Regions from separate parts of the Pseudomonas tohonis genome, predicted to be linked through region 3. Evidence: riboswitches for the same ligand, from Rfam matches in the RefSeq annotation. Region 3 holds a riboswitch; each other region holds the start of a gene.
The links. A riboswitch is a leader RNA that binds a small molecule or an ion and turns the genes downstream of it on or off. The one in region 3 is predicted to bind cobalamin.

Region 1 (3,266 bases), 3.2 Mb from region 3:
GGCCTCGAAGCTCTCGGAGGTTTCCGCATCCAGGCCCGGGTTGCCGTAGCCGGGGTAGTACAGCTCGTTGAAGCTGGGCGCCTTGAAGGCGGTGCCGTAGCCGAGGCTGAAGCGCAACGCGTCGCTGAGCGCATAGCCCCAGGCGGCGCTGCCGGTGTCGTGGGTGCCGAACTGTTCGTTGTCGTCACGGCGCAGCGACAGCTGCCAGTCCTGCTGGCCGGCCTGCCCCAGGTACTGGGCGAACCAGCCCTGGTTGCGGCGCGAATCCTGCTCGAAGGCGGTGGAGCTGCTGACCTGGTCGCGCTGCCAGTCGTAGCCCAGGGTCAGCACATGGCCTTCGGCGAGGGTCAGGTCGTTGAGCCAGGAAGCGCTGTCGCGCTTGGAGTCGAAGCGGGCGTCGAACAGGCCATCGGTGTGGCTGATGGACTTGTCCTCGCTGCGGCCGGCCCGGAGGGTGATGTTCCAGATGTCCTGGGGGCTGAAGCGGGCGCGGCCGCCGATCACCTCCTGGCGGTTGTCGGCGTTGGCGCCGTGGCCGCCGAGGGGATGCAGGTAACCACCGTTGTCGATGTCGTCGTAGTCGTTATGGGCCTTGGCGCGCATCAGCGTGCCGTCCACCGCCAGCCCACCGAGTTGCACACCGGCGTTGAGGGTGCCGGACAGGTTGCGGTAGCCGTCGGCGTCGGGCTCGTAGTAGTTGCTGCCCTGGCGGCGGGAGTTGATGCCGTCGGTGTCCTGGCTGCTGACGCCGAGGTTGTACCAGGCCTGCTCGTCGCCACCGGCCACCCCGGCGCTGCCCTGATAGCTGTCATGGGTGCCGTAGCCGGCGGAGAACCAGGGCTTGGCCGCGCCCTCGCCATGCCCCTTGCGGGTGAAGATCTGGATCACCCCGCCGATGGCTTCGGAGCCGTAGAGGCTGGAGCGCGGGCCACGGACCACTTCGATGCGCTCGATCAGCTCCACCGGCAGGTCCTGGAAGGCCGCCAGACCGGCGCTGACGGAGCCGATCTTCACGCCATCGACCAGCACCAGCACGTGGTCGGATTCGCTGCCACGCATGAACAGCGTGGTGTTCTTGCCCGGGCCGCCGTTGTTGCTGAGGGTGACGCCCGGCACCTTGCGCAGCAGTTCCGGCAACGAGCTGGCCTGGCTGCGCTCGATGGCCTCGCGGTCGATCACGGTGGTGGCGGCCAGGCTGGCGCGCACGGGCTGCTCGCTGCGGGTGGCCGTGACTACCTGCTCGTCGAGTTCGAGGGGGGCTGCGGCCAGCGGGGAAATGCACGAGATGCCGAGAACAGCCAGCAGCGCCGGCCTCGGGGAAGCGTTTCGGTTCAAGATCGGTCTCCGTCGCGCCACCCGCGCGACCTCCTGGGGTGATGCATGGGGCGATCCCATGCGCAGTCACACCAGGCCGGTCTCCGGGCTTGCGAGTGGAACCGTCGGTTCCCCGACCGCGCCTTCCCATGCCGGGGCACAGTGGCTGGATGCGGTGGATGACTCGCCTACCGTTGCGGGGGCAGCGCCGGATTCTTCGGGAGAATGGACCGGCTTCCCTGTTTCACCCCGGCGGCATGGCCGCGGGGCACCTGATGCAAGGCGCGCAGCTTAGTGGCCGCTGTGGTCAGGGTCAATCGACGGGCGGCAGGCGGAAAAAAGGGTCGAACCGATGGCCGCGGGCCTGCGTCCACTCAACAGGACCCACTCCATGAGGAGACTTCCGATGATCCGCGAACGCTATGCCTCCTGCATCCAGGCCTGCAACGCCTGCGCCATCGCCTGTGAACACTGCGCCGCCTCCTGCCTGCGCGAGGAAGACGCCGCGCACATGGCGCTGTGCATCCGCACCGACCGCGACTGCGCCGACCTGTGCCGCCTCGCCGCCCTGCTGATGGCCCGCGACAGCCCCCTGGCCGACGAGATCTGCCGCCTCTGCGCCATCGCCTGCCAGGCCTGCGCCGAGGAATGCGCCAAGCACGACCACGACCACTGCCAGGAATGCGCGCAAGCCTGCCAGCGCTGCGCGGAGGAGTGCGAGGTGATGGCTAAGGCGGCTTGACGCCGCTCAATGCCTCGGTTCGAACCCCGCCGGCTTGCCCGCCAGCCAGTCGACGAAGGTGCGCAGGCGCTCGTCGGACATCAGCGCCTCGCGGGTGTTGTAGGTCAGCGCCAGTTCCTTTTCGCTGAACAGGCGGTGGATCTGGTTGTGGCAGGGACGGCAGACCCAGAGGGTGGCGGTGATGCGCTCGCTGCGGGCGAAGCGTTTCTGCACGTAGGTCTTGCTGTGCAGCGCCTTTGGGATCAGGTGGTGGCGGGTCAGGGGCGCGGCGCGCCGGCAGAGCTCGCAGGCGTCCGGCTGGGGTGGCAGGCGGATGGGCTCGGCCATGGGCTCAGCGCTTGCGGCAGAGGGTCAGCCCGTCGCCGATGGGGAGCAGCGAGAGGTCGATGCGGGCATCGGTCTTGAGCGCGCGGTTCAGGGCCTGGATGGCGCGGGTGTCGGCGCTGTCGGGGTTGGCCTCCAGCACGCGGCCGCTCCACAGCACGTTGTCGAACAGCACCAGCCCACCGCTGCGCACCAGGGCCAGGGCGTGCTCCAGGTAGGCGGGGTAGTTGGCCTTGTCGGCGTCGATGAAGATCAGGTCGAAGCTGCCGGACTGCCCTTCCTGCTCCAGGCGGCCGAGGGTTTCCAGGGCGGGGGCCAGGTGCAGGTCGATGCAGTCCTCGACGCCCGCCTCCTGCCAGTAGCGCCGGGCGACGGCGTTGTAGTCGCCGGGCAGGTCGCAGCAGAGGATGCGGCCGTCCGCCGGCATCGCCTCGGCCATCACCAGGGCGCTGTAGCCGGTGAAGGTGCCGACTTCCAGGATGCGTCGCGCTCCGGTGAGCCGCACCAGCATGGCCATGAACTGGCCCTGCTCGGGGGCGATCTGCCAGCGCGCGGTGGGCAGCAGCGCGGTTTCCTCGCGCAGGCGCGCGAGCAACGGCGTCTCGCGCAGGGAGACGTCGATCAGGTAGCGGTAGAGGTCGTCGTCAAGGTTGAGCGTCCGGGTGGTCATGCAGCCTCTCAGGGCGTGCTCGCCAGGTGCGAATCGAGCAGCACGCGCTTGGCGTTCAGGTAGCTTTTCTGCCAGTAGCTGTTGGACAGGCTGTCGAGGCGCACCGTTCCGCCACTGGAGGGCGCGTGGACGAAGCGGCCCTCGCCCACGTAGATGCCGGCGTGGCTGACCTGGCCGCCGCCGTTGGTGGCGACGAACACCAGGTCACCGCTCTGC
Region 2 (3,266 bases), 3.3 Mb from region 3:
CCCTGGCCGCCCGCCTCGACTGATCAACCCGCCGTGGTGATGCGTTCGCGCACCACGATGCACTTGGCCAGCGGCCGGATCAATGCCTCGGTGGCCTCTTCCCAGGGCACCACGCTGGGGCTCACCAGCATCGGGTCGCAATGCCCCTGCTCCACCAGCTCCAGCACCCTGGGGATGTGCGGGCGCACGCTGCAGGCGCCGACCGACAGGGTGACGTCGCGCATGTACATGCCGAACAGCGGGATGGCCGGGTCCTCGAAGATGATGCCGATGCACGAGCAATGCCCGCCCGGCGCCAGCGCCAGCAGGCCGGTACGCAGCGCCTGCGGGTCGCGGGTGGCGGACACCACCAGGTCGTAGCGCTCGTTCAGCGCGCCATCGGCGCCGTTGCGCAGGGTCGCGCCGCTGCGCACGGCCAACTCGTCGCGGTAGCCGTCGCCATCCAGGTAATCCACCTCGGCCGCCCCGGCGGCGCGGGCCATCTGCACCGCGAGGATGCCCAGGCTCTCGGTGCCGCCCACCACCAGCACTTTCGCCTCCTCCCGTGTGGCCAGCGGGCGGCTGGCAGCCACCCAGGCATCGGTGAGGTTGTCGCTGGCGCTGGCCACGGCCACCGGGTCCAGCCCCGGGGGCAGCGGCACCAGCATGGCGTCGGCGAAAGGCACCCGCACCACCTCGGAGAACAGCCCGCCCCAGTGCCCGCCCGCCGGCACGCCATAGGCCGCATGCCGGGCGACGCCGGTGCAGGCCGTGCTGCGCCCCGCCAGGCACTGGCGACAGGTGCCGCAGGCGATCTTCCAGGGCACCGAGACCAGGTCGCCACGCTTGACCGTGCCCACCTGCGCGCCCACTTCGAGCACCTCCGCCACGCACTCGTGGCCCAGGGCGAAGGGCGGCTTGAACGGCGTGAGGCCGGCGATCAGGCGCCGGTCGAGGTCGCAGGAGGCCGAGGCGATGGGCCGCACCAGCGCCGCCAGCGGCGAATCCAGCAGGGGCGACGGCGCGTCCTCCCAGGCGAGGCGTCCCGCCCCTTTGACGATGAGTTCGCGCATGGCTCAGTCCCTCACGCTGAAGGTGGTGGTGGCACGGGCGCAGAGCTTGCCGCTGGCGTCGACCACCTGCGCATCGCAGATCGCCAGGCTGCGGGTGCGCTCCACCACCCAACCCTCGACGCGGTAGAGCTCGCCAGCCTTGAGCGGGCGCAGGTACTTCACCCCGAGGTCCACCGTCGCGTACTGCGCATCGCCCGGCAGGGTGGAGAACAGCGCGAGGCCGGCGGCACCGTCCAGGCAGGTGGCGGTGAAGCCGCCGTGCACTGTCCTGGCCGGGTTGAGGTGGCGCACATCGGGCCGAGCCTCGATGAAGATGCGCCCGGGCTCCACGTCCACCGCCATCATCCCCATGGTCTCGCCGATGGCAGGTGCGGGCAGCTTGCCGGCGATCACCGCCTGGAGGATCTGCAGGCCGGAGGGAGGGGTTCTGTTCGGGGTATCGGTCATCTCGGGGCTCCTGGCTCTGCCGGGGTCGGCGAGCGGTTTCGGGGGGATGGTCAGCCCCCACCGGGCCAGCGCGAGGGAATCGCCCTGCAGCCCGTGGACGGACGATACGTGAGCGCAGAATCTCAAATCAACATTGTTGATATGACAAAGAAGAAGGCATTCCGGCAACGCCGTTAAGGCTCTGGAATGGGGGTTTGCGCCATCCCGCGCACCACTTCGGCGTTGACGCCCGGGCGCGCGGATGGTCATATGCCCGCCGTTCCAGGTGTCCCACGCCGTCGTGCGTGGGGTGAAACGGGAAGCCGGTGCGTCCATCAGGACCAGTCCGGCGCTGCCCCCGCAACGGTAAGCGAGCGCTGCATTCGATACGCCACTGTGCCCACGGCATGGGAAGGCGAATGCGGCGTGATCCTCGCAAGCCCGGAGACCGGCCTGGAACATCGATAGGCAAACCCGCGGTGGGCGGGCACGGGCCGGTTTCTCGCACGGGTGCACGCGCCCGCGCGCGCCTTTGCATTCCCTCCGGGCTCCATTCATTCCTGACGTGATAGGAACGACATGACCCGTACCCTCAGCTCCAACGCTCCGGCGAGCGCCGCCCTCGGCCTGCTCGCGCTGTCCATCTCCTTCTCCCTGCACGCCGACGACGGCACCCTGGCGCTACCGGCCACCGCCGTCACCGGCCAGGCGGACGACACCGCCATCCGCCTCGACACGCCCGTGCCCGCCGGCTCGCGCCTGGGCCTGTCCGCCCTGGAAACCCCGGCCAGCACCAGCGCCATCAGCGGTGACGAGGTGCGCGCACGCAACAACGCCACCGTGCAGGACGCCGTGACCCGCAGCCCCGGCATCACCCACATCGGCACCCCCGGCAACGGCGGCACCGCCCTCTCGGCCCGGGGCTTCACCGGCCACGCCTCGGTGATGCAGCTGTACGACGGCACGCGCTTCTACACCGGCATGGGCACCACCACCTTCCCCACCGACCCGTGGATGGTGGAACGCATCGACGTGATCCGTGGCCCGGCCTCGGTGCTCTACGGCGAAGGCGCCACGGGCGCGGTGATCAACGTGGTGCCGAAGAAGCCCTTCGACGGCGAGATCCGCAACCGCCTGCGCCTGGGCTATGGCTCCGACGACCGCCAGCAGATGGCCCTGGACAGCGGCGGCTCGCTCACCGACACCCTGAGCTACCGCCTCAACCTCAACCGCGAGGCCAGCCACGGCTGGATCGACCGGGGCGACTCGAAGAACCTCGGCCTCAGCGCCGCCCTGCGCTGGCAGGCCAGCGACGAGCTGGCCTTCACCCTGGCCCACGACCAGGGCGACCTGCAGCCGATGAACTACTTCGGCACGCCGCTGATCAACGGCCACCTGTGGGGCAGCCTGAAAGACAGGAACTACAACCTGCACAACGCCGAGCTGCACTACAACGACCAGTGGACCCGGCTCACCGCCGACTGGACGCCCAGCGAAGGCTTCAGCGCCAGCAACCAGCTCTACCACATCAAGAGCCGCCGCTACTGGCGCAACGCCGAGGCCTACACCTGGGACGCCGGCCGGGGCCAGCTGGAGCGTGCCGAGCAGCTGCGCATCAAGCACGAGCAGGAGCAGATCGGCGACCGCCAGACCTTCACCTTCGACCATGCGTTGTTCGGCCTCGACAGCCGCACCCTGGTGGGCGGCGAGTTCAACCGCATCCGCTTCGACCTGCTGAACAACGCGCCCTACACCGACATCGGCGGCGACTATGTCGACCCGTGGAAC
Region 3 (3,266 bases):
CCACCAGGTTGGCGCCACCGGTGGACAGCGTGCGCTGCCAGCCATCGGCGGGCGCCCAGGCCTCGGCATCGTGCTCATGGGCGGGCGTGCCGGCGGCGTGCTCGTGGCTGTGCTCGGCCTGCTCGGCCGGTGCCGAGCTCTCGAACGTCTCCGCGTGGAGGATCAGCGGGGTGACCCACAGGCTCTGCAGCAGGGTCAGCACGATGGCGGCGAACAGGCCGGCGAACCCGGCGGTCTGGGCGATGCGCTTGATCACGGTCGCGCCCCTCAGTGGCAGGGGAAGGCAGAGCTGTGGCGGGTGTCGTGGGCCGCGTTGTGCACCGCCTCGATGTGCGAGAAGCCGGCGAAGTACACGAGCGACAGGCCCAGGAGGCTGGCACCGATGGCGATGGCCAGGCGTTTGGACAGGGGGACGGCGGCGGCCGAATGGCTCAGGGTGCTGCTGGACATGGTGCTTCCTCTGCGTGCGGGTGAGTCGGCAAGAGGAACGCGTGCGAAGAAAGCGGCCGCGACGGCACCGCATTTCCGGCGTGCGCCCGCCCACCGCGGGTTGCCAAAAAGTGATCAGGCCGGTCTCCGGGCTTGCGACGCCAGCCGAGGCTGGGCGGGTTTGCCTTCCCATGTCCGCCGGACACAGTGGCCTACAGATCCCTACGTGCGCTTACCGTTGCGGGGGCAGCGTCGGACTCGCCCTGGGGCACACCGACTTCCCGTTTCACCTCGCGCGCGACGGCGCGAGACACCTGAAAAAACCGCACAAGGACATCACGAGTCCGATCGGCCGTCAACCGCCGCGATTGACCGCCGCCCCCGGCCTGCGTAGCCTTCGGCCCTTCGAGGTTCTGCGGCCGCGCGCCGCAGCTAAGAGGGAACACGGCCAAGCCGTGGCTGCCCCCGCAACTGTGAACAGCTGAGGTCCTATCCACAGCCACTGCCCGACGGGCGGGAAGGCGGAGGGACGGCGCATCGCGCCAGGCTGTGAGCCAGGAGACCTGCCTCGGCGAATTTCCAGACAACCGGGCGGGGTGATCCGGTGGCGAATCGGGCCCTCCGTGCCCTCGTCCCGCGCGCCCGCCGATCCGATCGACTCCCAGCGAAGGGCTGCCGCGCATGAAAACCCTGGCCAAACTCCCCGTCACCATCGTCACCGGCTTCCTCGGTGCCGGTAAGACCACCCTGCTCCGCCACATGCTCGACAACGCCGAAGGCCGCCGCATCGCGGTGATCGTCAACGAATTCGGCGAGCTGGGCATCGACGGCGAGATCCTCAAGCAATGCTCCATCGGCTGCACCGAGGAAGAGGCCGTGGGCCGCGTCTTCGAACTGGCCAACGGCTGCCTGTGCTGCACCGTGCAGGAAGAGTTCTTCCCGGTGATGCGCGAACTGGTGGCCCGCCGTGGCGACCTCGACCAGATCCTCATCGAGACCTCCGGCCTGGCCCTGCCCAAGCCCCTGGTACAGGCCTTCCAGTGGCCCGAGATCCGCAGCGCCTGCACGGTGGACGCGGTGATCACCGTGGTCGACAGCCCCGCCGTGGCCGCCGGCACCTTCGCCGCCCACCCCGAGCAGGTGGACGAGCAGCGCAAGCAGGACCCGAACCTCGACCACGAGTCGCCCCTGCACGAACTCTTCGAAGACCAGCTGGCCAGCGCCGACCTGGTGATCCTCAACAAGGCCGACCTGCTCGACGCCGACGCCCTGGCCGCCGTGCGCGCCGAAGTGGCCGAGGAGCTGCCGCCGGCGGTGAAGATCGTCGAAGCCAGCGCCGGCAAGCTGCCGCTCTCCGTGCTGCTGGGCCTGAACGCCGAGGCCGAGGCGCACATCGACAGCCGCCCCACCCACCACGACCACGAAGGGCACGAGGACCACGACCACGACGAGTTCGACTCCTTCCACGTCGACCTGCCGGAAGTAGAGGAAGCCGCCCTGCTGGCCGCCCTCGGCCAACTGGTGGAGCGCCACGACGTGCTGCGCATCAAGGGCTTCGCCGCCATCCCCGGCAAGCCCATGCGCCTGCTGGTACAGGGCGTCGGCAAGCGCTTCGACAAGCACTTCGACCGCAAGTGGCTGGCCGGCGAGACCCGCGCCACCCGCCTGGTGGTGATCGGCCAGGAGCTGGACCCGGCCACCATCGCCAACGAACTGCGCACCGCCCTGGCGTAACCGCCGAACCGGCTCCTCTCCCGACCGGGAGAGGGCCGCTCCCCCCTGCCAAGGCCCGAGCCATGCACCTGCTGCGCACCCAACCCGGCGGCTTCGTCCCCGACGACGGCATCGCCCACCTGGCCCAGACGCCCGCCGAACTGGTGATCCTCTGCAGCGGTGATTCGCACCTGGCGCTGCTGGCCGAGGCCGCCCGCGAGCTGCCGCAGGACTACCCGAGCCTGCGCCTGGCCAACCCCATGCAGCTGCAGAACCACGCCTCGGTGGACCTCTACGTCGACGAGGTGCTGCAGCACGCCAGGGTCATCCTCATCTCCGTGCACGGCGGCGTCGGCTACTGGCGCTACGGCATCGAGCAACTGGTGGCCCTGGCCGAGCGCGGCACGCAGCTGATCCTGGTGCCCGGCGACGACCGTCCCGACCCGGAGCTGGCCCGCCTGTGCACGGTCCCGGCGGAGGACGCCGAGCGCTACTGGCAGTACCTGCGCCAGGGCGGCCTGGACAACGCCCGGCAACTGTTCGCCTGCCTCGCCTCCCGCTGCCTGGGGCGCGACTACCCCTGGCAGGCGCCCAGCGCCCTGCCCCGGGTCGCGGTGCACCACCCGCACCAGCGCCCCGCCCGCCTCGAACACTGGCGTGCCGACTGGCGGGACGGCCAGCCGGTGGTGGCGCTGCTGTTCTACCGTACCCATCTGCAGGCGGCGAACACCGCCTTCATCGACACCTTCTGCGAGCGCCTGGCCGCCGTCGGCATCAACCCGCTGCCCATCGCGGTGGCCAGCCTCAAGGAAGCCGAGTGCCTGGCCGTGGTCGAGGACTGGCTGGACGCCGTCGATGCCGAGCTGATCATCAATACCACCGGCTTCGCCCAGTCCAACCCCGACACGCCCGGCCAGCGCCCCTTCCGCCGCGACGTGCCGGTGCTGCAGGCCATCTGCTCGCTGGACAACCAGCCGCTCTGGGAAGAGAACCCGCAAGGCCTCGGCCCGCGCGACCTGGCCATGCACATCGCCTTGCCGGAGCTGGACGGGCGCATCATCACCCGCCCCATCAGCTTCAAGGGCCTGGCCTGGCGCAGCGAGCGCAGCCAGAGCGACGTGGTC

Region 1: it holds a riboswitch for cobalamin, as region 3 does, so the genes downstream of both, btuB (TonB-dependent vitamin B12 receptor) here and cobW (cobalamin biosynthesis protein CobW) in region 3, are expected to answer to the same signal.
Region 2: it holds a riboswitch for cobalamin, as region 3 does, so the genes downstream of both, HSX14_RS19045 (TonB-dependent receptor) here and cobW (cobalamin biosynthesis protein CobW) in region 3, are expected to answer to the same signal.

Annotation. Positions count from the first base shown of each region.
Region 1 is NZ_AP023189.1:4,577,218-4,580,483, forward strand. Features, by position in the region: gene btuB (TonB-dependent vitamin B12 receptor) at 1-1,335, opposite strand, end outside; cobalamin riboswitch at 1,393-1,605, opposite strand; gene HSX14_RS20705 (four-helix bundle copper-binding protein) at 1,721-2,056, shown strand; gene HSX14_RS20710 (hypothetical protein) at 2,063-2,383, opposite strand; gene HSX14_RS20715 (O-methyltransferase) at 2,388-3,050, opposite strand; gene HSX14_RS20720 (C40 family peptidase) at 3,059-3,266, opposite strand, start outside.
Region 2 is NZ_AP023189.1:4,203,356-4,206,621, forward strand. Features, by position in the region: gene HSX14_RS19030 (MarR family winged helix-turn-helix transcriptional regulator) at 1-23, shown strand, start outside; gene HSX14_RS19035 (zinc-dependent alcohol dehydrogenase) at 24-1,052, opposite strand; gene HSX14_RS19040 (PaaI family thioesterase) at 1,056-1,499, opposite strand; cobalamin riboswitch at 1,746-1,949, shown strand; gene HSX14_RS19045 (TonB-dependent receptor) at 2,058-3,266, shown strand, end outside.
Region 3 is NZ_AP023189.1:930,717-933,982, reverse strand. Features, by position in the region: gene HSX14_RS04315 (CbtA family protein) at 1-256, opposite strand, end outside; gene HSX14_RS04310 (CbtB domain-containing protein) at 268-450, opposite strand; cobalamin riboswitch at 551-762, opposite strand; cobalamin riboswitch at 821-1,014, shown strand; gene cobW (cobalamin biosynthesis protein CobW) at 1,111-2,163, shown strand; gene cobN (cobaltochelatase subunit CobN) at 2,226-3,266, shown strand, end outside.